Regions from separate parts of the Paenisporosarcina sp. TG-14 genome, predicted to be linked through region 1. Evidence: riboswitches for the same ligand, from Rfam matches in the RefSeq annotation. Region 1 holds a riboswitch; each other region holds the start of a gene.
The links. Region 1 has a riboswitch for S-adenosylmethionine ahead of metK (methionine adenosyltransferase). Riboswitches for the same ligand answer to the same signal wherever they lie in the genome.
Positions count from the first base shown of each region.

Region 2: it holds a riboswitch for S-adenosylmethionine, as region 1 does, so the genes downstream of both, C406_RS0104930 (O-acetylhomoserine aminocarboxypropyltransferase/cysteine synthase family protein) here and metK (methionine adenosyltransferase) in region 1, are expected to answer to the same signal.
Region 3: it holds a riboswitch for S-adenosylmethionine, as region 1 does, so the genes downstream of both, sfnG (dimethylsulfone monooxygenase SfnG) here and metK (methionine adenosyltransferase) in region 1, are expected to answer to the same signal.
Region 4: it holds a riboswitch for S-adenosylmethionine, as region 1 does, so the genes downstream of both, C406_RS0117600 (methionine ABC transporter ATP-binding protein) here and metK (methionine adenosyltransferase) in region 1, are expected to answer to the same signal.

Region 1 is NZ_AMGD01000020.1:160,825-166,944, reverse strand. Features, by position in the region: gene C406_RS0107495 (hypothetical protein) at 1-412, shown strand, start outside; gene pckA (phosphoenolpyruvate carboxykinase (ATP)) at 555-2,141, opposite strand; SAM riboswitch class I at 2,350-2,473, shown strand; gene metK (methionine adenosyltransferase) at 2,676-3,872, shown strand; gene C406_RS0107480 (gamma carbonic anhydrase) at 4,044-4,562, opposite strand; gene C406_RS0107475 (alpha/beta hydrolase) at 4,669-5,469, shown strand; gene C406_RS0107470 (alanine/glycine:cation symporter family protein) at 5,665-6,120, shown strand, end outside.
Region 2 is NZ_AMGD01000012.1:16,959-23,078, forward strand. Features, by position in the region: gene C406_RS0104915 (AMP-binding protein) at 1-1,315, shown strand, start outside; gene C406_RS0104920 (homoserine dehydrogenase) at 1,351-2,595, shown strand; gene C406_RS0104925 (LysM peptidoglycan-binding domain-containing protein) at 2,744-3,553, opposite strand; SAM riboswitch class I at 3,798-3,914, shown strand; gene C406_RS0104930 (O-acetylhomoserine aminocarboxypropyltransferase/cysteine synthase family protein) at 4,035-5,348, shown strand; gene metX (homoserine O-acetyltransferase MetX) at 5,404-6,120, shown strand, end outside.
Region 3 is NZ_AMGD01000028.1:65,721-71,840, reverse strand. Features, by position in the region: gene C406_RS19500 (HD-GYP domain-containing protein) at 391-1,824, shown strand; gene C406_RS0110085 (hypothetical protein) at 2,273-2,620, opposite strand; SAM riboswitch class I at 3,111-3,220, shown strand; gene sfnG (dimethylsulfone monooxygenase SfnG) at 3,524-4,612, shown strand; gene C406_RS0110075 (NADPH-dependent FMN reductase) at 4,609-5,193, shown strand; gene C406_RS0110070 (acyl-CoA dehydrogenase family protein) at 5,459-6,120, shown strand, end outside.
Region 4 is NZ_AMGD01000081.1:23,338-29,457, reverse strand. Features, by position in the region: gene C406_RS0117615 (pyridoxal phosphate-dependent aminotransferase) at 98-1,282, opposite strand; gene C406_RS0117610 (carbon-nitrogen family hydrolase) at 1,367-2,161, shown strand; SAM riboswitch class I at 2,242-2,350, shown strand; gene C406_RS0117600 (methionine ABC transporter ATP-binding protein) at 2,639-3,652, shown strand; gene C406_RS0117595 (methionine ABC transporter permease) at 3,642-4,313, shown strand; gene C406_RS0117590 (MetQ/NlpA family ABC transporter substrate-binding protein) at 4,332-5,162, shown strand; gene C406_RS0117585 (iron-containing alcohol dehydrogenase family protein) at 5,178-6,120, shown strand, end outside.

The DNA.
Region 1 (6,120 bases):
AGCAAATAAATCTTCAATTCCAATAGATACATCGTATTGGGAAAAAATGTGGGATTCATATACGATTGACTTTGCTTCAGTCGAAATTCACTGTTGGAAAGAAGAAGTGAAACAGATTCATGAACTTTCTACCATTTCTGCTCAATCTGATGACCAAGGTCTAGTAAAGTTATTCACTATCTCATTAAATAAAGACAATAGAGCCTACTTACGTAATCAGTCAGTTGATTCAAATGGTGGATTAAAATGGTTTACTTTGCACTTCTATAAAAAAGATATTCAAATACTTGAAATTGGTCAGTATGGTTCTGAAATTGTTTTGTATGGTGTGGATAAAAAAGAAGCAGATGAATTTCAAGAACTATTTTTTGAAATCAAACACGCTGAATACTTCACTGAGCACTTGATATAAGAAGAAGAGGGTTCCTTAAGGGGATTTTACATATCGAAAAAAAACGCAAGGAATATGAAATTGATGACTTTTAGTTCTCATAATAAATTGTTTGTCACTATAAGAAAAAAGGGCCTGCACATGAAGTGCAAGCCCTTTATATTTAGTTAATTGGACCGCCTTTAGAAACGATTTCTTCAGAAACTGATCCGAATTTATTAAAGTTTTCACGGAATTGATTTGCTAATTCATTTGCTTTTTTATCATATGCTACTGGGTCTGCCCAAGCATCGCGTGGGTTTAATACATTAGAAGGTACACCAGGTACTTCTGTAGGAATGGCTAAAGCGAAAACAGAACCTGAATCTGTTTTTACATTGTCTAATTGCCCTCTTAGTGCAGCACGAACCATTGCACGTGTATAAGAAAGTTTCATACGTTTACCAACGCCATATTCGCCGCCAGTCCAGCCTGTATTAACTAAGAATACTTGTGCATTATGCTGATCAATTTTCTTGCCTAACATTTCTGCATAAACTGTAGCAGGCAATGGTAGGAATGGAGAGCCAAAGCAAGTTGAGAATGTTGCTTGTGGAGTTGTAATTCCTCGTTCAGTTCCCGCAAGTTTCGATGTGAACCCACTTAAGAAGTGATACATAGCTTGTTCTTTTGTTAGCTTACTGATTGGTGGTAACACGCCAAAAGCATCAGCTGTTAAGAAAATGATCGTATTTGGATGACCGGCTACAGAAGGGTCGACGATATTATCAATTGCTTGTAATGGGTATGCAGCACGTGTATTTTCAGTTAATGATATATCATCGTAATCTGCAATGCGTGTTTCAGGATCAACGACAACGTTTTCTAATACTGAACCAAAACGGATAGCATCGAAAATTTGTGGTTCATTTTCACGTGTTAGGTTGATTGCTTTTGCATAACAGCCACCTTCAATATTGAATACACCATTATCTGACCAGCCATGCTCATCATCACCGATTAACTTGCGATCAGCATCAGCTGATAACGTCGTTTTTCCAGTTCCAGATAAACCGAAGAATAAGGCAACATCACCTTTTTCACCAACGTTTGAAGAACAATGCATAGACAAAATACCTTGCTCAGGAAGCAAATAGTTCATGATAGTGAAAATTGATTTTTTCATTTCCCCAGCATACTCTGTACCACCAATTAAAATAATTCGTTTTTCCAATGAAACAATTATGAACGTTTCAGAATTTGTACCATCAATTGCAGGATCTGCTTTAAATGAAGGTGCACATAAAATTGTGAATTGTGCTTCATGAGAAGTTAGCTCTTCTTCAGTAGGGCGAATGAACAATTGATGTACAAATAGATTATGCCACGCATATTCAGTGAAGACTTGTAGAGAGAGGCGAGATTCTTTGTCAGCTCCTGCAAAGCCTTTGAAAACATATAACTCATCTTTTAATTTTAAATGATTAATAACCTTATTATATAAAGATGAAAAAATTTCAGAAGAAATTGGAAAGTTTACTGAACCCCAATCAATCTTGTCTTTTGAAATTTCTTCTTCAACAAAAAACTTATCTTTAGGAGATCGACCCGTATACTTTCCTGTCTCCGCTTTTACAGCACCAGTTGATGTTAAGACAGCTTCTCCACGTGATGTCGCTTTCTCCACTAATTGTGGTACTGAAAGTTGAATATGCACGTTTTGGCCATTTAACAAGTCGTTCAGCTCGTTACTAGTGTTCACTGAATTCATGTATATGTACCTTCCTTTTTCGAATATTCCCGTATATAGGGTCAATTGATTCATGAATTAGTATAACACATTACGCTCAATAATCTACACTCATAGCCTCAATAATTTCACGGTTTTTCCATATATTTAATTTGTACATTTATATCGAAAGTAAACAAATATTTGACATCAGAGGATTAGTTTATTATGATATTAAATTGAACGGATACTCTTATCCCGAGCTGGTGGAGGGGTCAGGCCCTATGAAACCCGGCAACCTGCAGTTATGAACCAATTAGTAATTGGCAAAGGTGCTGAACCTGAAGCAAGGTGAATTCCTTGGATGATAAGAGTGAAAGGTGTCTATTAATCATACCGTTCCTCATGTGTTCTACGTGAGAGAGGGTTTTTTTTATGACATCTCCCTTTATCCTCGTGTGCAGAAGCCCGATAAGGCGGAAGGTTTTATTCGACTGAATGAGGCTTGGCATGGGAAATGAGTACCGTTTGAATTTTCCGAGAGCAATCTCGAAGGATAATAGGAGGAAATACTAAATGACAAATCGTCGTCTATTTACATCAGAATCAGTTACAGAAGGGCATCCAGATAAAATTTGCGATCAAATCTCAGATGCAATCTTAGATGCAATTTTAACAGATGACCCAAACGCACGTGTAGCGTGTGAAACTACAGTAACAACAGGTCTAGTACTTGTTGCTGGTGAAATTACAACATCAGCATATGTGGATATTCAAAAGGTAGTACGTCAAACTGTTCGTGATATTGGTTATACACGTGCAAAATATGGTTTTGACTCAGAAACATCTGCAGTATTAACTGCAATTGATGAGCAATCTGCTGACATTGCAATGGGTGTTAACCAAGCACTAGAAGCCCGTGAAGGATCGATGACTGAATCAGACATCGATGCAATTGGAGCGGGAGACCAAGGCTTAATGTTCGGGTATGCTTGTAATGAAACACCTGAGTTAATGCCACTTCCCATTAGTATGGCTCATAAGTTAGCACGTCGTTTGGCAGAAGTTCGTAAAGAAGAAATTCTTCCATATTTACGTCCAGACGGTAAAACACAAGTAACTGTTGAATATGATGAAAATAATAAACCATTGCGTATTGACACAATCGTTATTTCTACTCAACATCATCCAGAAGTAGCGCTTGAACAAATTCAACGCAACATAAAAGAATACGTTATTAAACCTGTTGTACCTTCAAATTTAATTGACGATAATACAAAATACTTTATAAATCCAACTGGTCGCTTCGTAATTGGTGGACCACAAGGGGATGCTGGATTAACGGGTCGTAAAATTATAGTTGATACTTATGGTGGGTATGCACGTCACGGTGGTGGTGCATTTTCTGGTAAGGATCCGACTAAAGTTGACCGTTCAGCAGCATATGCAGCACGTTATGTAGCGAAAAACATCGTAGCAGCAGGACTTGCTGATCGTGTTGAAGTGCAGCTTGCGTATGCGATTGGTGTTGCACAACCTGTATCAATCGCTATTGATACATTCGGTACAGGTACAGTAGCAGAATCCAAACTAGTTGGATTAGTTCGCGAATTATTCGACCTACGACCAGCTGGTATTATTAAAATGTTAGATCTTCGTCGACCAATTTATAAGCAAACTGCTGCTTACGGGCACTTTGGTCGAACAGACATAGATTTATCTTGGGAAAAAACTGACAAAGCAGCAGCTTTGAAAGAAAAAGCAAACAACTAACATAAAAATGCCGTTCCAGTTAATTCTGGAACGGCATTTTTATGGGGAAATTGATTTGTACAGGAATAAACCAAGTCGTCGTCAATAATTCATCATCACATGTAGGAAGCATGTAAACAAAAGATGACCGGTTGTATATTAAGGACCGGTCATCTCTAGTTCATATGAAGATTAGGTTGTTATTTGCATGCTTTTATAAATCTGTCCTTTTTCCGCGTACTCTTGTATAATTCGCTCCATATCTAGCAAGTCCTCATTATTTAATTCGCGAACTACTTTTGCGGGTCTCCCAAAAGCTAGCATCCCTGGTGGAATAATTTTACCTTGAGGCACTAAACTACCAGCGCCAATAAATGCACCTTCGCCAATTTCAGCCCCATCTAGGACAATTGAACCCATTCCAATCAAGGCTCCTTTGCGAATCGTACAACTATGTAAAGTTACTTGATGACCAATTGTTACTTCATCCTCTAAAATTAGTGGAGCGGTTGGGCTTTGGTGTAGGCAACATAAATCTTGAATGTTCACTTTACGCCCAATCCGAGTTGCGTTCACGTCGCCGCGAATTACTGTGTTAAACCAAATTGTAGACTCTGGACCGATTGTCACATCACCACTAATTGTGACATAATCAGCAATATATACAGACGAATCAATAATAGGTGTCTTATCTTTAAACGGGTAAATCATTCTATAACCTCATTTCTTTATTGGGATATGGTTTCATTATACAAAAAAAGAGGAATATAAAGAAGATAACTTTGTAGAATAATGTAATAGAGAAGGGGCGATGTTCATGTGGAAATGGGAAGCTGATGGACAAGCTAAAGCTGTCATTGCAATAATTCATAGTGCGTATGAGCATCATCGTAGATACGCATGGTTAATTGAAAAGTTTAGAAGTTCGGGTTTTCATGTCGTAATGGGAGACTTGCCAGGGCATGGAGAAGCTGCTCGAACTAAAAGTGCCCATGATGAAGATTTTAAATCGTATAATGCGTATATCGATCAATTGGTAGAAGCCTCTCTTTCGTATAACTTGCCAGTATTTGTTATGGGACATGGGTTAGGAGCAACACTAGTGATGCATGCACTTCAAGAAAAATCAATTGAATGTGCGGCAGTAATACTAACTTCTCCATGGTTACACTTACAAATCCACGCATCTAAATTATCGAGTGCTTTGTCGAGTATGGGCAAGTTAACTGGAAATGTAAAGAGCACACATGAGGTGACGATAAAACAGCTGACGAGAAATTATGATGTATATACGCAAGATAAAGATGATCATCTCTATAAAACAACCATTACATTAAAATGGTATCGTGAGTTACAAAACTTAATGAAAGTTACTTCTACAAAATCAGAAAGTATTCAAAACTTACCAGTCTTAATGATGACAGCAGAGCGAGATAAAATAACTGATCGCACATACTCAAGGCATTGGTTGCAAAAACAACAACTTTCTGAAATTCAATATAAAGAGTGGGAAAATTGCTACCATGATTTATTTCATGAACCGGAACGTGAGGATGTATTTTTATATACCGAATCCTTTATGAACAATGTTTTACGTTCAATTGGTTATATTGTGTAGACACTCTAAATAAGAGTGTCTACTTTTTTTGACTAAGGCTAACGAGATTCATAGAAAGATATTCTTTTTCTGCTTACACATAATATTTTAATAAATCAAGAAATTTATTTCTGCTCCTAGTCTTGTACACATATACATTTTGTAATATAGTGAATTGTGTGACAAACTTGTGAACTAGACAAAGGGGGAAAAAAGGTGGAAAATTTCATTGGTACATTAAATAGTTTTCTATGGGGACCATGGATGATTTATGGATGTTTAGCAGTTGGACTTTTATTTTCAATACTTACTCGTTTTGTACAAGTAAGATTATTTAAAGACATGGTTCTTCAAATTTTTAAAGGGAAAAAATCGGATGCTGGAGTTTCTTCATTTCAAGCTTTAGCAATAGCATTATCGGGTCGAGTGGGAACAGGTAATATTGCAGGTACTGCAACAGCGATTGCATTTGGTGGACCGGGTGCTGTTTTTTGGATGTGGGCTATAGCTTTCATCGGTGCATCTTCTGCATTTATCGAATCAACATTAGCTCAAATATATAAAGTGAAGGACGAAGGACAATATCGTGGTGGACCTGCCTATTACATAGAAAAAGGTATTGGTGTTAAGTGGTATGCAGTTCTATTTGCGCTAGCAGCGTTATTAGCAATG
Region 2 (6,120 bases), on a different contig from region 1:
ACCTAAAAATCCAGATTGCTATATTGCGATGATTGCAGCTGTCAAAATAGGCGCGGTTGTCGGTCCATTGTTCGAGGCGTTTATGGAAGAAGCCATAAGAGACAGAATTAGTGACTGTAACGGTCGATACTTAATCACGGATAGCGATTTGGTTAAGCGTGTACCAAAAGGCGATTTGCCAACACTTGAGAAAATCTTCATTACTGCCGAAACAGAGCACTGTGAGGATGGGGAAATCTCATTGAAGGAAGAATTACGTCGTACTAAAAGTGATGAAAATGTTACGGAATGGCTTGATTTAGAAGATCGTCTTAATATTCATTATACAAGTGGATCTACTGGAAAGCCGAAAGGAATCATTCATGCTCATCGGGCAATGATTCAGCAGTATCAAACTGGAAAATGGGTGCTAGATATACAAGAAGATGACGTATATTGGTGTACAGCTCATCCTGGTTGGGTTACCGGTACGGTTTATGCTATCTTTGCTCCTTGGTTAAATCGTGCAACGATTGTATTATATGGCGGAAGATTTGACGCAGATTCCTGGTATTCAACCATTGAAAAGACAAAGGTAACTGTTTGGTATAGTGCACCAACTGCTTTTAGAATGTTGAAGGCAGAAGGAGATACGATTTTACAACAGTATGACTTAAGTTCGCTTCGACATCTATTAAGTGTGGGGGAACCTCTAAATCCCGAAGTAATTCATTGGGGTATAGAAAAATTGGGGAAACGAATTCATGACACTCGTCCGTTTCCAGGAATAGAAGTAGCTATTCTTGATGACGAAGGAACGAAGCAGCCACATGGACAAATTGGTCATCTCTCAATCAAAGCCCCTTGGCCAGCAATTATGAGAGAAGTGTGGAAAAACAAAGACAAATATGATTCTTATTTCCAGTTTGGAGATTGGTATCTTTCTGGGGATTTGGCATATCAGGATGAAGAAGGTTATATCTTCTTCCAGGGCCGTAGTGATGACATGATTAACTCTTCTGGTGAGCGAATTGGACCTTTCGAGGTAGAAAGCAAGCTTATTGAACATGAAGCCGTTGCTGAAGCGGGAGTAATAGGAAAGCCTGACCCACTTCGTGGTGAAATTGTTAAGGCATTTATTGTGCTAAAAAAGGGCTATGAAAATTCTCCATTATTAATAGAAGAAATCAGAAAATTCGTCAGATATAAATTAGCAGCCCACGCTGCTCCTCGGGAAATTGAAGTATTAGAAGAACTTCCAAAAACAAAGATAAGCGGCAAACTATTAAGAAGAGAACTTAAAGCTCTAGAACAAAGACGCTTACAACCTAACTGAAAAAAGATTTATTTTATAAAAAAGGAAGTGTAATTTTGTCTGTTATTAAAGTAGCATTGCTTGGGTTTGGAACGGTAGGCGAAGGAGTCTATCGAACCATTCAATCACATCAAATAGAATTAAAAGCTGTATTGGGAAAAAACGTAGAAGTAGTGGCAGTGTTAATTAAAGATAAAGAAAAAAAGAGAGATATTAACAGAGGTGTTCTAATTACAACAGATTTTGAGGATATTATTGAATTACCACATTTGGATGTTGTAATAGAAGCAATTACAGAAAAAGAGCCGAGCTTTACTTATTTAAAGAGAGCACTAATAAAAGGCTGTCATATTGTTACAGCTAACAAGGAAATGTTTTCAAGTCATGGTAGAGAATTAATTGTGCTGGCTGCAAAGCAAAAAGTATCGGTTGGTTTTGAGGCAACCGTTGCGGGTGGTGTGCCTATTATACAGACATTGCAGCAATTGTTGAAGGTTAATAATGTCTATGAGATCCAAGGGATTTTGAATGGAACATCGAATTTTATTTTGACTGAAATGCGCGAACAGAAACAGTCTTTCCTTGAAGCATTAAAGCTAGCTCAGCTAAATGGATATGCGGAAGCTAACCCAAGCAATGATATTGATGGGTTTGATGCGTATTTTAAGCTTATGGTGTTAAGTGAAATTGCATTTGGTGAACAGCCTGAACAAAAATCTGTCAAAATAAATGGAATTACTGACATAACAAGTGAACAAATTGAGATGGCTGAAAAGCTTGGATTACATTTTAAGCATATTGCTTCAATTGAAAGAAAAGAGGATCGTCTTTTCGCTTCGGTCATTCCTACACTTGTGTCAAAGTCACATCCATTCTACCATGTGGAAGGTGTTGAGAATGCAGTCCATGTAAAAACCGATCTTGTCGGTGGGATTACTTTACAGGGTCCTGGTGCTGGAATGTTTCCAACTGCAAGTGCAATGATTGAAGACCTTGTTCAAGTTTTTCAAAGACAATCAACACTAGGAAACAGTCTGAAAAAGAAGTCAATCATTAAAAAGGAAGCGAAGGATCAAGATATATCTTATTGGATAGTAAGTAACCTCAGGAACCATTTCTCTTTAAGTGTTATTGCCTATTATGATCAGCTTTCTGAGGGAGTTTATTCTATTAAAGCCACCAAGTCCCAATTATTTAAGCTTTGCGAGCAAAATGATGCGTTGATTTCTTATCCAATATTGGGCTCTTATAAGCTGAAAAGTGAGCATGAAAAAGAAGTGTTACAGCTTCAAATCGATTAATTTTGCACGTTATCCTCAACTCTACAATGACAGGAATTGAAGTAAGCTTAGTAGAGGATAACTGTAACAAAAATACTCTATCAATAAATTATCTGACGACTCATATCACTTAATTAGTTTCATGAAGTTCTATAAAAGTATAGGTATTTCAAGTGAAACCAATCTTGACTCTTACTAAATCCTGAACACTTCCATCATTGGCACTTCTAGTATAGACTCTTAAGTCACCTGTGGAGGTTGTAGGTTCACGATCAAATTCTACATTCGTAGAGAAATAACCGTATTCAGGTCCTGCTGCACTAGCTGTAATGAAATTTTCTGGTGAAATCACGTTGCCAGCATCGTCAACGATTGAGTACAACACATTTGCTTCAAAAACCCTTGCTACACCTTCGATTAAGCTACCTGATTGAATATTATCTCCCGGTAATGGACGATTGCCTAAAATATTTCGTGAAGAAGCCAGCGGCAAAATTAAACGATAACCTGGATAAAGGACATCTGGAGAAAAACTGGCTCTTCGATCATTGGCTTTTATTATATCTTCAATTCGAATGCCAGTTTGACTAGCAATTCTGTATAATGAATCTCCAGATTGGATTTCATAAATAAAAGCAGGAACGAGTATCGGTTGGTTCAGATAAATTAGATTAGGATTGGCAATTTGACTATTAATTCCTAATAAAAGATCGAACTCGCCAGAAAACTGTTGACTTATAGATAACAGTGTATCACCTGGAGAAACAATATAATAAACTTCATAACGATAGCCGTATCTACCTCCCGGTACAATGAGAAGCTGACCTGGGAAAATAAGACCCGGATCTGTAAATGGGGGGTATAGTGAATTGGCTTGCTCAATCGCAGGGACTGTACTACCTAAACGGGAAGCAATACTGTATAAGGTATCTCTTGGCTGAACAGTATATAAATAATTTGTGGTTTGTATAGCAGTCATTTTTTAACACTCCTTTTTATACAAGGTATTCGCAGTGTGTCAAATTAATGTCAATAATATTGTTATAAACTTCCTTCAATAAACGGCACCAGCTGGGATAGACGAACTATAGCGATCGATTATGATCAACAACCCTTTTTTAATTCAAAAATAAAAGAACCGAATTTTCAGAAAAAGGTTGACTTCTTATTGCAAACTTATTTATAATCCTTAACAAGAGACTTTGAATTACCAACTTAATATACTCTTATCCAGAGTGGCGGAGGGAATAGGCCCTGCGATGCCCGGCAACCAACGAATTTTATCCTAATTCGGCAAGGTGCTAATTCCTACAGATTGATTTTGATCTGAAAGATAAGAGGAGGATCTCAGGAACCCCCTCTTCTTATGAAGGGGTTTTTTAATTCCTTTTTTAAACTTATTGACTTTTCACTGTGGTCACTAGAAAACTAAAAACATAAAAAAAGAGGAGAGATTAAAGATGACAAATTCAACAAACCCTACTGAAAACTATGGTATTGAGACATTACTTCTACACGGTGCAACGAGCCCAGATCCAACAACTGGTTCACGAGCAATTCCGATTTACCAAACAACTTCTTTCGTTTTCGACAGCACTGATCATGCGCAGAAGTTATTTTCACTTGAGGAAGCAGGAAATATTTATTCACGTATTGGTAATCCAACAGTTGCTGCATTTGAAGATCGTATTGCATTGCTTGAAGGCGGAGTTGGAGCGGTTGCTGTTTCTTCTGGGATGGCTGGCATCACGCTTGCTATATTAAATCTAGCCAGTGCAGGTGATGAGATAGTAGCTGCAACAAATCTATACGGAGGAACGTATAACTTATTTTCATCAACGCTTCCACGCTATGGAATTAATGTGAAATTAGTAGATCCATCTGATCCTGAAAATTTTAGGAAAGCTATTACAGCAAAAACAAAAGCAGTATTTGCTGAAATAATCGGTAACCCAAGTTTAAATGTGTTAGACGTTGAAGCTGTTGCAAAAGTAGCGCATGAAGAAGGTGTTCCATTAATCGTCGATAGTACATTTGCGACACCTTATTTAAATAAACCGATCGAGCATGGTGCAGATATCGTGGTCCATTCAGCAACAAAATGGATCGGAGGACACGGAACAACGATTGGTGGGGTGGTTGTTGATGCAGGGAAATTCAAATACGATAATGGAAGATTCCCAGATTTCACAACACCGGATACAAGCTACAATGGACTTCGATTTGTAGATTTAGAAGAAGCGGCATATATTGCAAAGTTCAGAGTTCATTTATTGCGTGATATTGGAGCTTGCTTAAGTCCACAAAGTGCATTTTTACTATTGCAAGGCCTTGAAACATTGCATTTAAGAATGGAGCGTCATGTTGAAAATACGCAAGTTGTTGCAGAGTATTTAGAACAACATCCAGCTGTGGAATGGGTGTCATATCCGGGCTTAAAAAGTCATGCATCTCATGAATTAGCAAAAAAATATTTACCTAAGGGTGCCGGTTCAATCATTGTATTTGGTATTAAAGGCGGTAGAGAGGCTGGACGGAAAGTAATCGATCACACAGTTTTATGGTCTCATGTTGCAAATGTTGGAGATGCAAAATCTCTAATTATTCACCCAGCATCAACTACTCATGCACAATTATCTGCTGAAGGTTTGGTGGCGAGTGGCGTCTTAGAGGATCAAATTCGTTTGTCAGTTGGCATTGAAAATGTAAAAGATTTAATTGCGGACTTAGATCAAGCAATTAAACAGGCGTCTGAAATAGCTGTTCATTCTTAATTTTGTTTAACTATACCTATATGAAAGAAGTTGATTCCCCGTGAGTCACAATGGATTGAAAATTGAGATCGAACGGAGAGAAGATACAGTTCACCTAGATCCAATCACACTTGAATCTGGAAAGGTTCTCAACAATGTTTCGCTTCGTTATGAACGAGTCGGAAACAAGGATCTTCCAGTGGTTCTTATCTGTCATGCATTGACTGGAAATCATGTCACTGTGGGTACAAGTGAAGAGCCAGGGTGGTGGAATGGATTTATTGGATATGATGCACCTGTAGATCTTAATCATTATCAAGTGATTACGTTTAATATATTAGGTGGATGTGGTGGTTCTACTGGCCCTGCTTCACCCCTAAATGAGGAATTAAACTATCGTTTAACCTTTCCTTTCGTATCCGTCCGAGATATGGTGACAGCTCAGCATCAAGCACTTAAAAAGCTCGGAATCAATAAAGTTAGAGCAGTTATTGGTGGGTCGTTAGGTGGAATGCAAGTACTAGAGTGGGGTGTGTTATTTCCCAACTTCATGGATCAACTATTTGTGTTGGCTGCTACTCCATCACTAAGTGATTATGGTATTGCGTTTAATCGCATAGGAATTCATGCAATTGAACAAGACCCTCGTTGGGATGAGGGGAATTACGTTAAGTCGAGTGATGTAAAAGGATTTGAAGTAGCAAGAATGGTAGGACTCGTGTCGTATCGTAGTCCATCGCTCTTTACAAAACGTTTTTCGAGAGAAGAGAAGGAGATAGAGGCAGAAGAGTTT
Region 3 (6,120 bases), on a different contig from region 1:
ACCATATATTAAAGTAGTGCCAATATACTAATATATGTTATATTTAATATAATGGATTTTTGTGTGATTAGTAAAATTAGGAAGTAATTTCGTATGAAACTGAATTAAATTTAAGTTTATACTAAAAACAGTAGATTTAAGCTTATGAAGAAAATGTCATTAAGACATGTTGGTAAATCCATTTTTGAGGTAATCGTTAATATGTTCATAATTCTCAACAGTAGGGCTCGCTCCGCATTCCACCATCAGACGTGGCAGATAATAGATACTGCTGCTAAGTCAAATTAGTCCTGCTGTTTTAAGGTCGCAAAAAATTAATGAACTTATGGCTAGTACCTACAGATACCGAGAAGCAAAGAAATCCGAGAAAAATAGGGAGTGTAGTGCTATATGGACGATGATTTATACTTTAAAACTGAAGAAAAAGCAGGGTTAATCATTGGGGATAAAGAGCTAGTTCAAACCGAAGGAAAAGCAGACCTTGCAGCAGAGCTAGTTATTGCGAATAAGGAGCTAGCCTTTCAAAATAAAGAGAAAGATAAACGAGCTGCAGAATTAATCATTGCAAATAAAGAACTTGCCTTTCAGAACGAAGAGAAGGCAGCCCGAGCAGCAGAATTAATTATTGCGAATAAAGAACTGGCCTTTCAAAACAAAGAGAAGGATAAACGAGCAGCAGAGTTAGTCATTGCAAATAGAGAGCTAGCCTTTCAAAATAAAGAAAAAGATAAACGAGCAGCAGAGTTAATCATTATGAATAAAGAGCTAGCCTTTCAAAACGAAGAGATTTCATATCTTAGCTACTATGATCAATTAACAGGTTTATATAACAGAAGATTTTATGAAGCAGAGTTAAAGAGACTGGATACGCCGAGGAACTTGCCTTTGACTATCTTAATTGGTGATCTAAATGGTTTAAAGCTAATCAATGATTTCTTTGGACATGCCATGGGTGATGAGTTGTTGAAAAAATCTGCAGAAATAATTAAACAAGGTTGCAGAGCTGATGATATTGTTTCCAGAATCGGCGGGGATGAATTTGTTATTCTGTTACCTAAAACGAATGGTTTTGAAGCACAGATCATTATCAACCGTATCTTGGAATTGGCTTCACTAGAAAAAGTAGGCTCAATTGATATTTCTATTTCATTTGGTTATGAAACGAAGAAGAATAAAGAAGATGAAATACAAGAAGTATTCAAAAAAGCAGACAAACATATGTATACGATTAAACTTTTTGAAAGCCCAAGTATTAGGGGAAATACAGTTGATATGATTATTAAGGCTTTTCATGATAAGAATAAAGGGGAGGAACAACACTCCCAAAGAGTGTCAAAACTATGCGAAAGCATGGGACAAGTTCTTGGACTATCTGAGTATAAAATTAAGGAACTCAAAACAGTTGGATTACTTCACGATATAGGTAAAATAGCTATAGATGAACTTATACTCAATAAGCCTGGCAAACTTACTGACGGTGAGTGGAAAGAGATTAAGCGCCATTCAGAAATAGGTCATCGAATTTTAAGTACACTAAATGATATGCCGAATATGGCTGATTATGTTTTATACCATCATGAAAGATGGGATGGGAAAGGCTATCCGAGAGGCTTGAAAGGGAAAGAAATACCGTTTGAGTCAAGAATAATAGCCATTGTTGAAGCCTATGATGCGATGACGAGTGAAAGGACGTATAGCAGTACTCTGTCAACTGAAGCTGCAATAGAAGAATTGCAATTACATGCGGGTATTCTATTTGATCCGGAATTGGTAAGCTTATTTATCGAAAAAGCTTTAGGGAATAGTTTGATAATAAGAACTTAAGAAAGACGAGTAATTACCTAAGCCGTTCAGTTTTGAATCACTTTTCTTGAATTATAACCCTAAATAGACACCCAATTAGCTATACATTTGGAAGTCTATTTTTTATTGATATATCAAGGTTTGTATTGATTTTCTCCTTAAAATAATCATCTCATTGACAGATCAATTATTGCTATTACAATTGTGATTGTAAACTAAGTATTTAGGTATCTAATTCGTATGATAAAGAGGGATGGAATTGCATTGACGTAAATATCACTGAAAAAATAAACAAGAAACCTGTTAACTGGGAAATAAATGCTTGTGTTTGGAAAAGAGAAGAAAACACTGAGTATTTCCTCAGTGTTTTTCTAGTTCTAATTTTTAGTAAGCCTAGTTTTCATCTCTACTTATTAAACTTAAGCACGAATTAGTTCAATATGAAATGATAATTTAATAAAGCATCCTGTTATCCCTTTAATAATTTGTGTTGTTTACTGTTTTTAGGAATGACTATCAATTTAGTAATTAAAAAAATACCAAGAAATATAAAACAACTTAAAACAGTTTTATCGCTTGTAACTAGATTTGACTGGATTATTTGTATTCCGACTAATACGTTTAATGTAAAAGAAATGAGAAAACCCAAAAGTGAGACAGACTCTAGATAGTATCCAATTAATGTCCTTTTGTAATTAGATAAATCTGTTTTTCTAAGTCGTTGGATAGTCATAATATGTTGGATTTGTCTAACTAAACCGTATGTTGTACCTATTATTACAAATACGACCATAACGTAACCAATTGAATCATCCACTATTTAACACTCCTCTTTTTTCGATTTTTCTAATATATTGCGCTCAACTAACCTGCATCATTAGTTCATTGAAGAAATATCTTTTATTTATTATACCAACAATATCCATTTTCACCTCTAAAATTTTATAAAAGCACCTCCAAATGAGGTGCTAATTTGGGTTATATTTGGCTGTTTATTTTGATAATAAAACAGGTTTGATTTGATCGTTTATTTAGGAATAAGTGATCCAAAACCGAACGGCTTAGCATTTACCACGCGTCCGTCCGTAACGGAAATCGACAGAATATTTGTATTTAGAATGTTCGTGTTTACATCCGGTTTTATTAATTATGAAATTGACTCAATTCGTACTATAATTCACTTCCATCATTCACTTATTATCGTGCAATAAGAGTTCAAAAAAATTCCAAAAAACAATTGACATTATTCTGAAGATGCAGTATTGTTTGATATTAACGAAAACAAACTTGAAAATTTAATAAAGTATCTCTTATCAAGAGTAGCTGAGGGACTGGCCCGTTGAAGCTCGGCAACCACTTATTTTCGAATAAGATGGTGCCAAATCCTACAAAACGTATACGTTTTGATAGATAAGAGAGGACTTTGTATTTAGTGAATTCTGCATCTCTCTGTCTTGTGAAGAGGGGTTTTGAATTTAATACATACTGTGCCTCTCTTTCTTATGAAAGAGGGGTTTTTTGTATTTCTACAATTTTTTTTAGTCTTGATGAAGTACTTTAAGGAGGTGATGGGCAATAAAAAAAGAGATGAAAGTATGACAGTACTTTCATCCCTTGTAACCATACGATAAACCCTGAGGAGGGCTTAGATCGCTTTACTATTTTAACATTTAAGCGTATTTACGTCCATGTCAGGAAAACCCTGAGGAGGAAGTTAAACATGAGTGAATTAAAATATGCGTATTGGGTTCCGAATGTAAGTGGAGGTCTAGTTGTCTCTAAATTACCCCAAGAAACCGATTGGTCATTTGAAGCCAATAAAAGATATGTGCTAGCAGCAGAAGATGCGGGTTTTGACTATGCCCTTTTGCAAACACGATTCTTTGCAAGTTATGGAGCGGAGTATCAACTTGAAGCGGCAACATTAGCAGCGGCACTTGCCAGTGTAACGAAAAAAATTAACCTAATCTCAGCTGTGCATCCGGGGCTATGGCATCCAGGTGTATATGCAAAAATGATGGCGACATTAGATCATATTAGTAATGGGCGGGCGGCAGTCAATGTAGTTAGTGGCTGGTTCAAAGGAGAGTTTACGGGATATGGAGAGCCTTGGCTTGAGCATGATGAGAGATATCGTCGTTCAGAAGAATTCATTAGAGTTCTTAGAGGACTGTGGACAGAGGAAGAAACCACGTTTAAAGGCGATTTTTATAGAATTAATGGGGCCCCACTAAAACCCAAGCCCGTTCAAAAGCCAAGTCCACCTATTTTTCAGGGAGGCAATTCAAGAGCAGCAAAAGAAATGGCTGCCAGAGTTTCAGATTGGTATTTCATGAATGGCAACACAAAGGAGGGCTTTAAAAAACAAATTGAAGAAGTGAAAGAGTTAGCTAAAATAGAAGGCCGAACACTCCAGTATGCCGTCAATGGATTTGTTATTGTGCGCGATACGGAAGAGGAAGCAATTGCAGTGTTGCGTGATATTGTGTCAAACGCTGACGTGGAAGCTGTGAAAGGTTTTGGGGATGCAGTGAAACAAGCGGGAGCTTCATCAAAGGAAAAAGATGGCATGTGGTCAAATTCCACATTTGAAGATCTGGTCCAGTATAATGACGGCTTTAAAACGGGGTTAATCGGTACTGCTGAACAAGTGGCAGATCGCATCATTGAGCTGAAGAAGTTAGGCGTTGACCTTATCCTGACAGGTTTCCTTCATTATGAAAAAGATATTAAGGATTTCGGTGAAAAAGTGATACCGCTAGTGAAGAAAAAAGAAGCACAATTACACAAGGAAGTGGTGAGCGTATGAAAATTATCGGCCTAACTGGAAGTTTATCATCTTCATCTAAGACATTTAATGCTGTTGACAAAGCCCTTGATTTTGCAAAGTACAATAACCCTGAGATAGAAACAATCCATCTCCATTTAAAGGATCTATCAGTAGGCTTTTGTGATGGTAGGGACCCTGCACTTTATGAAGGAGATACCAAATATTTGATTGATCAACTAGCAAATGCGGATGGCTATATTATTGGTTCGCCCATTTACCGCGGTACCTATACAGGTGCTTTGAAAAATGTATTTGATTTAATACCAAATGACGCTTTAAGAGGGAAGGTAGTTGGCTTCATTGCAACAGGAGGAACATATCATCATTATTTGGCGCTAGAACATCAGTTTAAACCCCTTGCAGGTTACTTCAAAGCGCATGTAGTCCCGGGCAGTGTGTACATTCATAATGAACACTTTACAAACAAAGAAATAAGCAGTTACGAAATTCTTGAGCGACTTGAAGCATTGGCAAGTGATGTAGTGAGCCTTACACGTTTGATCGATAAACGTTTTGAGGGAGCTGATCAACCTGCCATTCCGAGAAAAGTGCTGGTCTAGAAATGTACACATAAAAAAGGGAGGTAAAAGTACGGGAATACTTTTACCTCCAAAATAAAGATATGTAATCACTAACACCCTATCAGTGGATGTAATAATGAAATTATCTGAATATTTTACCATATGTAAGACTAGTAGTCTATGATACAAGCGCTTAATGAGCCGCTTTACAGGTACTAGACATTAATGAAATACCATATTGAATGATCCGTGACTGTTTGACTATAAAATAATTATCAATAAAACACAGGAGGTAGCATCCATTATGTCTATTGATTTATTGGAACGACCAACCTATTTAAAAAGTACAAGAGACTATTACGAAGAGATTCGAAAAGAAATCCGAAGCATTGTGAATGAAGTCATATTGCCGAACGCGGACATTACGGATGTAGAAGGACGTTTCCCGAGAGAAAACTTAGAGGCTTTAGTTAAAAATGGATGGGGAAATATTCTTGTCCCTAAGAAATATAATGGCTTGGACCTTGATCATGTGGCATTTGCCATAGTGGCAGAAGAAATCGGTAAAGCATGTGCGTCAACAGCACTTGTTTATGTCATGCATGTAGGGGCGATTCAAACCATCACTCTTTATGGAAGTGAAGACCAGAAGGAACGCTGGTTAAAACCGATTGAAAAAGGATGGATTGGAACATATTCTACTAGCGAAAAAGCATCAGGAGGACACTGGTGGTACAATTTCAGCCAAGCCAAGCGTAGCGGGGAAGATTATATTTTACATGCAGATAAATCGTTCACAACAAGTGCAGGTCAAGCCGATTTCTATGTCGTTCAAACTCGTAGCCCGGATGCTCTAGATGCAACGGATATTAGCTTTTTCATCGTAGACGGCAAGCTACCAGGTATTAAAGCGCAAATATGGGATGCCCTAGGTGTACATGGCAATCATAGTGGCCCAATTTCTTA
Region 4 (6,120 bases), on a different contig from region 1:
TAGGCTATGAAACGTGATTGACCGGTAAATTTTCATAATAGAAAATATCCTTCAAAAATAGTCTTATTAAATCAAATGGACTTAAAATTGGATATTGTTACTCATTCGTCATATCCTTATTAAAAATGCCTAATCTCCCTATGCGCTCAATCGCTTCTTCTAAACGATGTTCATCTACTAATAATCCAACGCGAATATAGCCTTCTCCAAATTCACCAAAGCCAATTCCGGGTGCTACGGCTACGTCTGCTTCACTTAACAGTTTATCTGCGAAGTTCTGGCTTGTGTACCCTTTTGGGACGTTTAGCCAAGCAAAGAATGATCCTCTAGGAGCTTCTACTTTCCATCCGATGCGATTGCATGCAGAGATTAGCGCATTTCGACGTTTTTCGTAGTTATTTACAAAAGTAGTCACACATTCTTGATTTCCATTTAATGCAGCTACCGCGGCATGTTGTACGGCGGGGAATAGACTGACAAACATATGGTCTTGAATCACGTTTATTGCATCAATTATTTGTGAATTGCCGATAGCAAAACCGATACGCCAACCGGCCATATTGAATGTTTTAGACATTGTGTACATTTCAATGCCAACGTCTTTTGCACCTTTTGCTTGTAAATAACTTACTGGCTTAACTCCATCAAATCCAACGGCTCCATAGGCAAAATCATGGCATATAGCGATTTCGTTTTCTTTGGCAAATGCCACAGTGTCATTGAAAAAATTAAGGTCCGCAATCGCTCCTGTAGGATTATTTGGATAGTTAAGATACATGAGTTTTGCTCGTTTTTTACTCTCTTCAGAGAGCGCTCCATAATCGGGTAAAAAGTTATTTTCAGCGATAAGTGGTAACGTTTCAAGTTGAACGTCGGCTAATACGACTCCTGACAAATAGTCTGGATAACCAGGGTCTGGTAGCAACATCCAATCGCCAGGATTTAACACGGCCATTGGCAATTCAACAAGGCCAATTTTCGTTCCAGATAAAATAGCTACTTCCGTTAATGGGTCGATGTCTACATTGTATTCACGTTTATAAAAATTAGCAGCAGCTTCTTTCAATTCGCTAATTCCTCGGAACGGCGAATATTTATGGGTAGTTGGGTTTTCAACAGCTTCTTGAAGTGCTTTTACGATATGTAAAGGGGTAGGTTGATCAGGATTACCTTGACCTAGGTTGATCACATCGCGTCCTTGAGCAATAGCATCTCCTGTTTTTTGCACTAGAGAAGCAAAAAATTGTGGAGGTAATTGTTTTAGTTTTTTTGAAAGTTTCATGGCAGTTCCTCATTTTCTGAAATAGTTGCAATCGTCTGCCAAATCTTATAACCTTTTGTGTATATTGTCTATAGGAGGTGTACCATGAAAATCGCATGCATTCAACTCAACGTTGCGTTTGCCGATCCCGATAAAAATTTTCATAACGTCCAAATGTTAATTGAAAAAGTCGTAAATGAAGGTGCAGAGCTCGTTGTTTTACCTGAAATGTGGAATACTGCATATGCATTAAAAGAATTAGAGCAACTTGCTGATTTCGAAGGGAAACGAACGAAAAAGTTTCTTTCTGAACTGGCGCGTTTACATCACATCCACATCGTAGGTGGTTCGGTTTCTACGAAAAAAGGAACTAACTTCTACAACACCATGTATGTATTTACGAACGATGGTAAACTTGTTGCAGAATATGATAAAGCGCATTTATTTCGTCTGATGGATGAACATCTTTATCTACAAGCAGGAAATAAGGAAAATGTGTTTTATTTAGGTTCCATTCAAGCCGGAGGACTCATATGTTATGACTTAAGGTTTCCTGAATGGTTACGGGCACACGCATTAGCGGGGGCGAAGGTGTTATTTATTCCAGCACAGTGGCCAGAGTCTCGTATTGATCATTGGAAGATCTTACTGCAAGCACGTGCAATTGAAAATCAATGTTTCGTGATCGCTGTGAATCGAACTGGTAGTGATCCAAATAATCATTTTAATGGACAATCGATGATTATTGCACCTTGGGGTAAAATCTTGTGGACTGGTGCTGAACAAGAAGAGTACGCAGTGATTGATGTTGATTTTTCGGAAGTTGAAGAAGTGCGTAAACGTATACCTGTTTATGAAGATCGTAGACCAGCACTTTATAATTCATTATTTGAAAAGTGAAAATTTTATTCAAAAAGTGTTTGACACTTGTCGAAAAACAACGTAGTATTTGGTTTCAGCAACAAAACAACTACATACGGAATTTATCAAGAGAGACTGAGGGATAGGCCCTATGACGTCCGGCAACCTCCAGCACGAGCTGGGAAGGTGCCAATTCCTACAGAATGAAATCATTCTGAAAGATAACCAAAATCCAATTTTCGGTGCCTCTTTCTTTATGAAGGGGGCTTTTTTGCGGGGTAAGAAAGTAAAAGTTTTGCTTCAGGTCCTCAGTCGAAAGAAAGGCTTTCGTATCGATTCTTCGGACCTGTGTCAATCTAGCAGCTTTACGTTTTTCTTGGTTAATAAAGTATAAGTTCGATAAATAAAGTTTATTTATCGAATTAAACATATACAGCTCGCATATCCGCTTAAGAAAATCTTTATTGACTTTCAAATCGAGGTATAGTGACGCTTTTGGTGAAAAGGGGCTTTGTGATGATAAGAATTAAAGAGTTGACTAAAGAATACACAACAAAAAAAGGTCCTGTAATTGGTGTTAATCAAGTAAACCTCACGATCTCTAAAGGGGAAGTGTTCGGGATTGTCGGATATTCAGGAGCCGGCAAGAGTTCATTGCTACGCTGTATCAACTTACTTGAACGACCTACGGGTGGCAGTATTGAAGTAAACGGGCGTGACCTGACAAAATTAAAAGGTGAGGAATTACGAAAAGCACGATTGAAAATCGGTATGATTTTTCAACACTTTTACTTAATTAGTCAAAAGACAGTAGCCGAAAACATTGCATTTGCATTGAAAGCTGCAAGTACTCCGAGAGAGAAAATTGCAATTCGTGTTGTGGAATTGCTTGAGATGGTTGGTTTAACAGATAAGAAAGATGTGTATCCAGCTCAACTAAGTGGAGGACAAAAACAACGTGTTGGCATAGCCCGTGCATTGGCAAATAATCCGGCCGTGTTATTGTGTGACGAAGCTACTTCAGCACTCGATCCAAACACAACATTATCCATTTTACGGTTACTCAAAAAAATCAATCGCGAATTAAATATCACGATTGTGTTAATCACGCATGAAATGAATGTGGTAAAAGAAATTTGTGATCGCATGGCAGTTATGCAAGATGGTCGTGTCGTAGAAGAGGGGGATGTGTATGACATCTTCTCAAACCCTGTAACGGATTTGACGAAAGAATTTATTAGCAGTGTTGTATCGTTTGATGTGCCTCAGTCAATATTAGACGCTTGTAAAGGTCGACTCGTGAAGGTTTTATTTAGAGGAGATGTTGCAGGTGAGGGAATTATAGCAGATACAGTTAAGCAATTTGATATAAAAGCGAACTTCCTACATGGTTCGATTGAATACATTCAAGAAAGACCACTTGGTTTGTTTTTGATGGAAATAAAAGGGGAACCAGATGATGTTACGAGGGCTATCACATATATGGAAGGCCGAGGAGCGCAAGCGGAGGTGATTAGAAATGGGCTTTGATTTTCAGCATATGATAGAACTTGGACCAGATATTATGAAAGCATTTGGACAAACGATGCACATGATCGGAATCTCACTGACGGTTGCCATTATTATAGGATTACCACTGGGGATCGTACTTTTCATTACTGATCGGGGAGTATTCTTAGAAAATAGATTTGTGAAATCGACGCTTGGTTTTGTATCCAATATGGTACGTTCCATTCCGTTTATTATTTTGTTAGTAGCACTTATTCCTTTAACTAAATTACTCGCAGGCACTATTATTGGACCAGGAGCAGCAAGTGTTTCCTTGTCCGTTGCGGGCATTCCATTTTTCGCTCGAATCATCGAAACGTCTTTACGTGAAATTGATAAGGGTGTCATTGAAGCGGCTATTGCAGTAGGCGCAACACCTTGGATGATTATCAAGGATGTCTTATTACCAGAAGCAAAATCGAGCATTGTGCAGGGGATTACATTAACCGTCGTTAGTCTGATTGCCTATTCTGCAATGGCGGGTGTAGTAGGCGGTGGCGGTATTGGTGACTTAGCCATTCGCTTTGGTTATTACAGGTACGACAATACAATCATGATTGTCACGATTGTTATATTAATTGTTCTCGTTCAAATCATTCAATTAATAGGTGACTGGACGTCTAAAGCAATAGATAAAAGATAATAGAGGAGAGAAATGAACATGAAAAAAGGATTATTTACAATTATCTTAGTTATCTTAATGACAGTACTTGCAGCTTGTGGTGGGGATAAGGAAGCGGGTACAGATACAGCAGATGAAAAATCTGTTAAGTTAGGCGGAACAGCTGGTCCTTACAGTGATATGTTAAACAAAGCGATTAAACCAGCTTTAGAAGAAAAGGGATATAAAGTTGAGATTATAGAATTTAGTGATTATATTCAACCAAATAACGCATTAGATAATGGAGATATTGATGCGAACCTTTTCCAACACTCAATTTATTTAGAGAATTTCTCGAAAGAAAACAATATGGACTTAACTGGTCTTTTAACAGTGCCGACTGCACCAATGGGCATTTATTCAAATAAATTCGAGTCAATTGAAGAGATCGAAGAGGGTGCTACGATTGCGATACCAAATGATCCAGTAAACGCAGCACGTACTTTCTTAGTCCTACAAGACCATGACTTAATTGAATTAGATTCAAGTTCAGAGCCATTAACAGTTTCTGAAAAAGATATCAAAACGAACACGAAAAACTTAGTGTTCCAACCAATTGAAGCAGGTGGGTTGCCTCGTGCTGTAGAAGGTTCCGACTTAGCTGCAGTTCCAGGAAACTTCGCTTTAGCAGCAAAAATGGATTTATTGGATGCTTTAGTTCTTGAAGATATGCCAGATCAATACCGTAACTTAGTTGCCGTAAAGACTGAAAACAAAGATTCACAACTTGCGAAAGACTTAGTTGATATCGTAGAGTCACCAGAATTTGAAGCAATAATCGACAAGGATTTTGTAGGATTCGGTAAGCCAGAGTGGATGGAAAACCGTTAAGAGAGAAGGGTAATTGTGAAAGATATCATCGTTCGTGGGGCGCCAGCTGAATACGTATGTAAAAGTGGAGTGCTAGATGAACTTGAAAACAAATTACTGATTAGAAACATTAACCGTGTGCTCATTGTCTCGGGTGTGAAATCATGGAATGCGGCTAGCCACTATTTACCTAATCTGAAAAATATCCATGTGACACATATCTTCTATCACGGAGAATGTTCACTCACTGAAATTACTAGAGTGGCTAATTTAGCACAATTCAATATAGTAGATGCCATAATTGGTGTAGGTGGCGGAAAAGTGTTAGATGTGGTTAAAGCAGCAGCTTGTATAAGTGAAACGAAGGCAATCTTAATTCCAACGCTTGCTTCAAACTGTGCACCATGGACACCTTTAAGTGTAATTTATACAGATGAAGGTAAGATGACTCATTATGATGTGTACCCAATGAGTGTCGACATTCTACTCATAGAGCCGAGAATTTTAGTGGAAGCTCCCATTCCACTTCTCATTGCAGGTATCGGGGACACAATTGCCAAGTGGTATGAGGCAGATGTGCAAATTAGTAAATTAACTGATCCCTCTGTTGCACTTAAAGTCGCACATCATACAGCGAAACTGTGCGCGAATGAAATGTTCGAGAATGCACAACAGGCTATTCGTGATGCAAAAGAACAGAAATTGTCGAATGCGTTTCTCAAAGTAGTCGAATCGATTATTATGCTTGGTGGTATGGTAGGTGGTTTTGGTGATCATTTTGGTCGCACTGCTGGTGCCCACTCCATTCATAATGGTATGACGATTGTACCTGAGTCGCATAAGGCTTTACATGGAAGTAAAGTGGCCTATGGAATTTTGGTGCAGCTGCTTCTAGAACAAAAAGAGAGTGAAGTCGAGCGGCTTTTTGGTTTTTATAAAGAAATTGGTTTGCCTACGACGTTGCACGAATTGAACATTT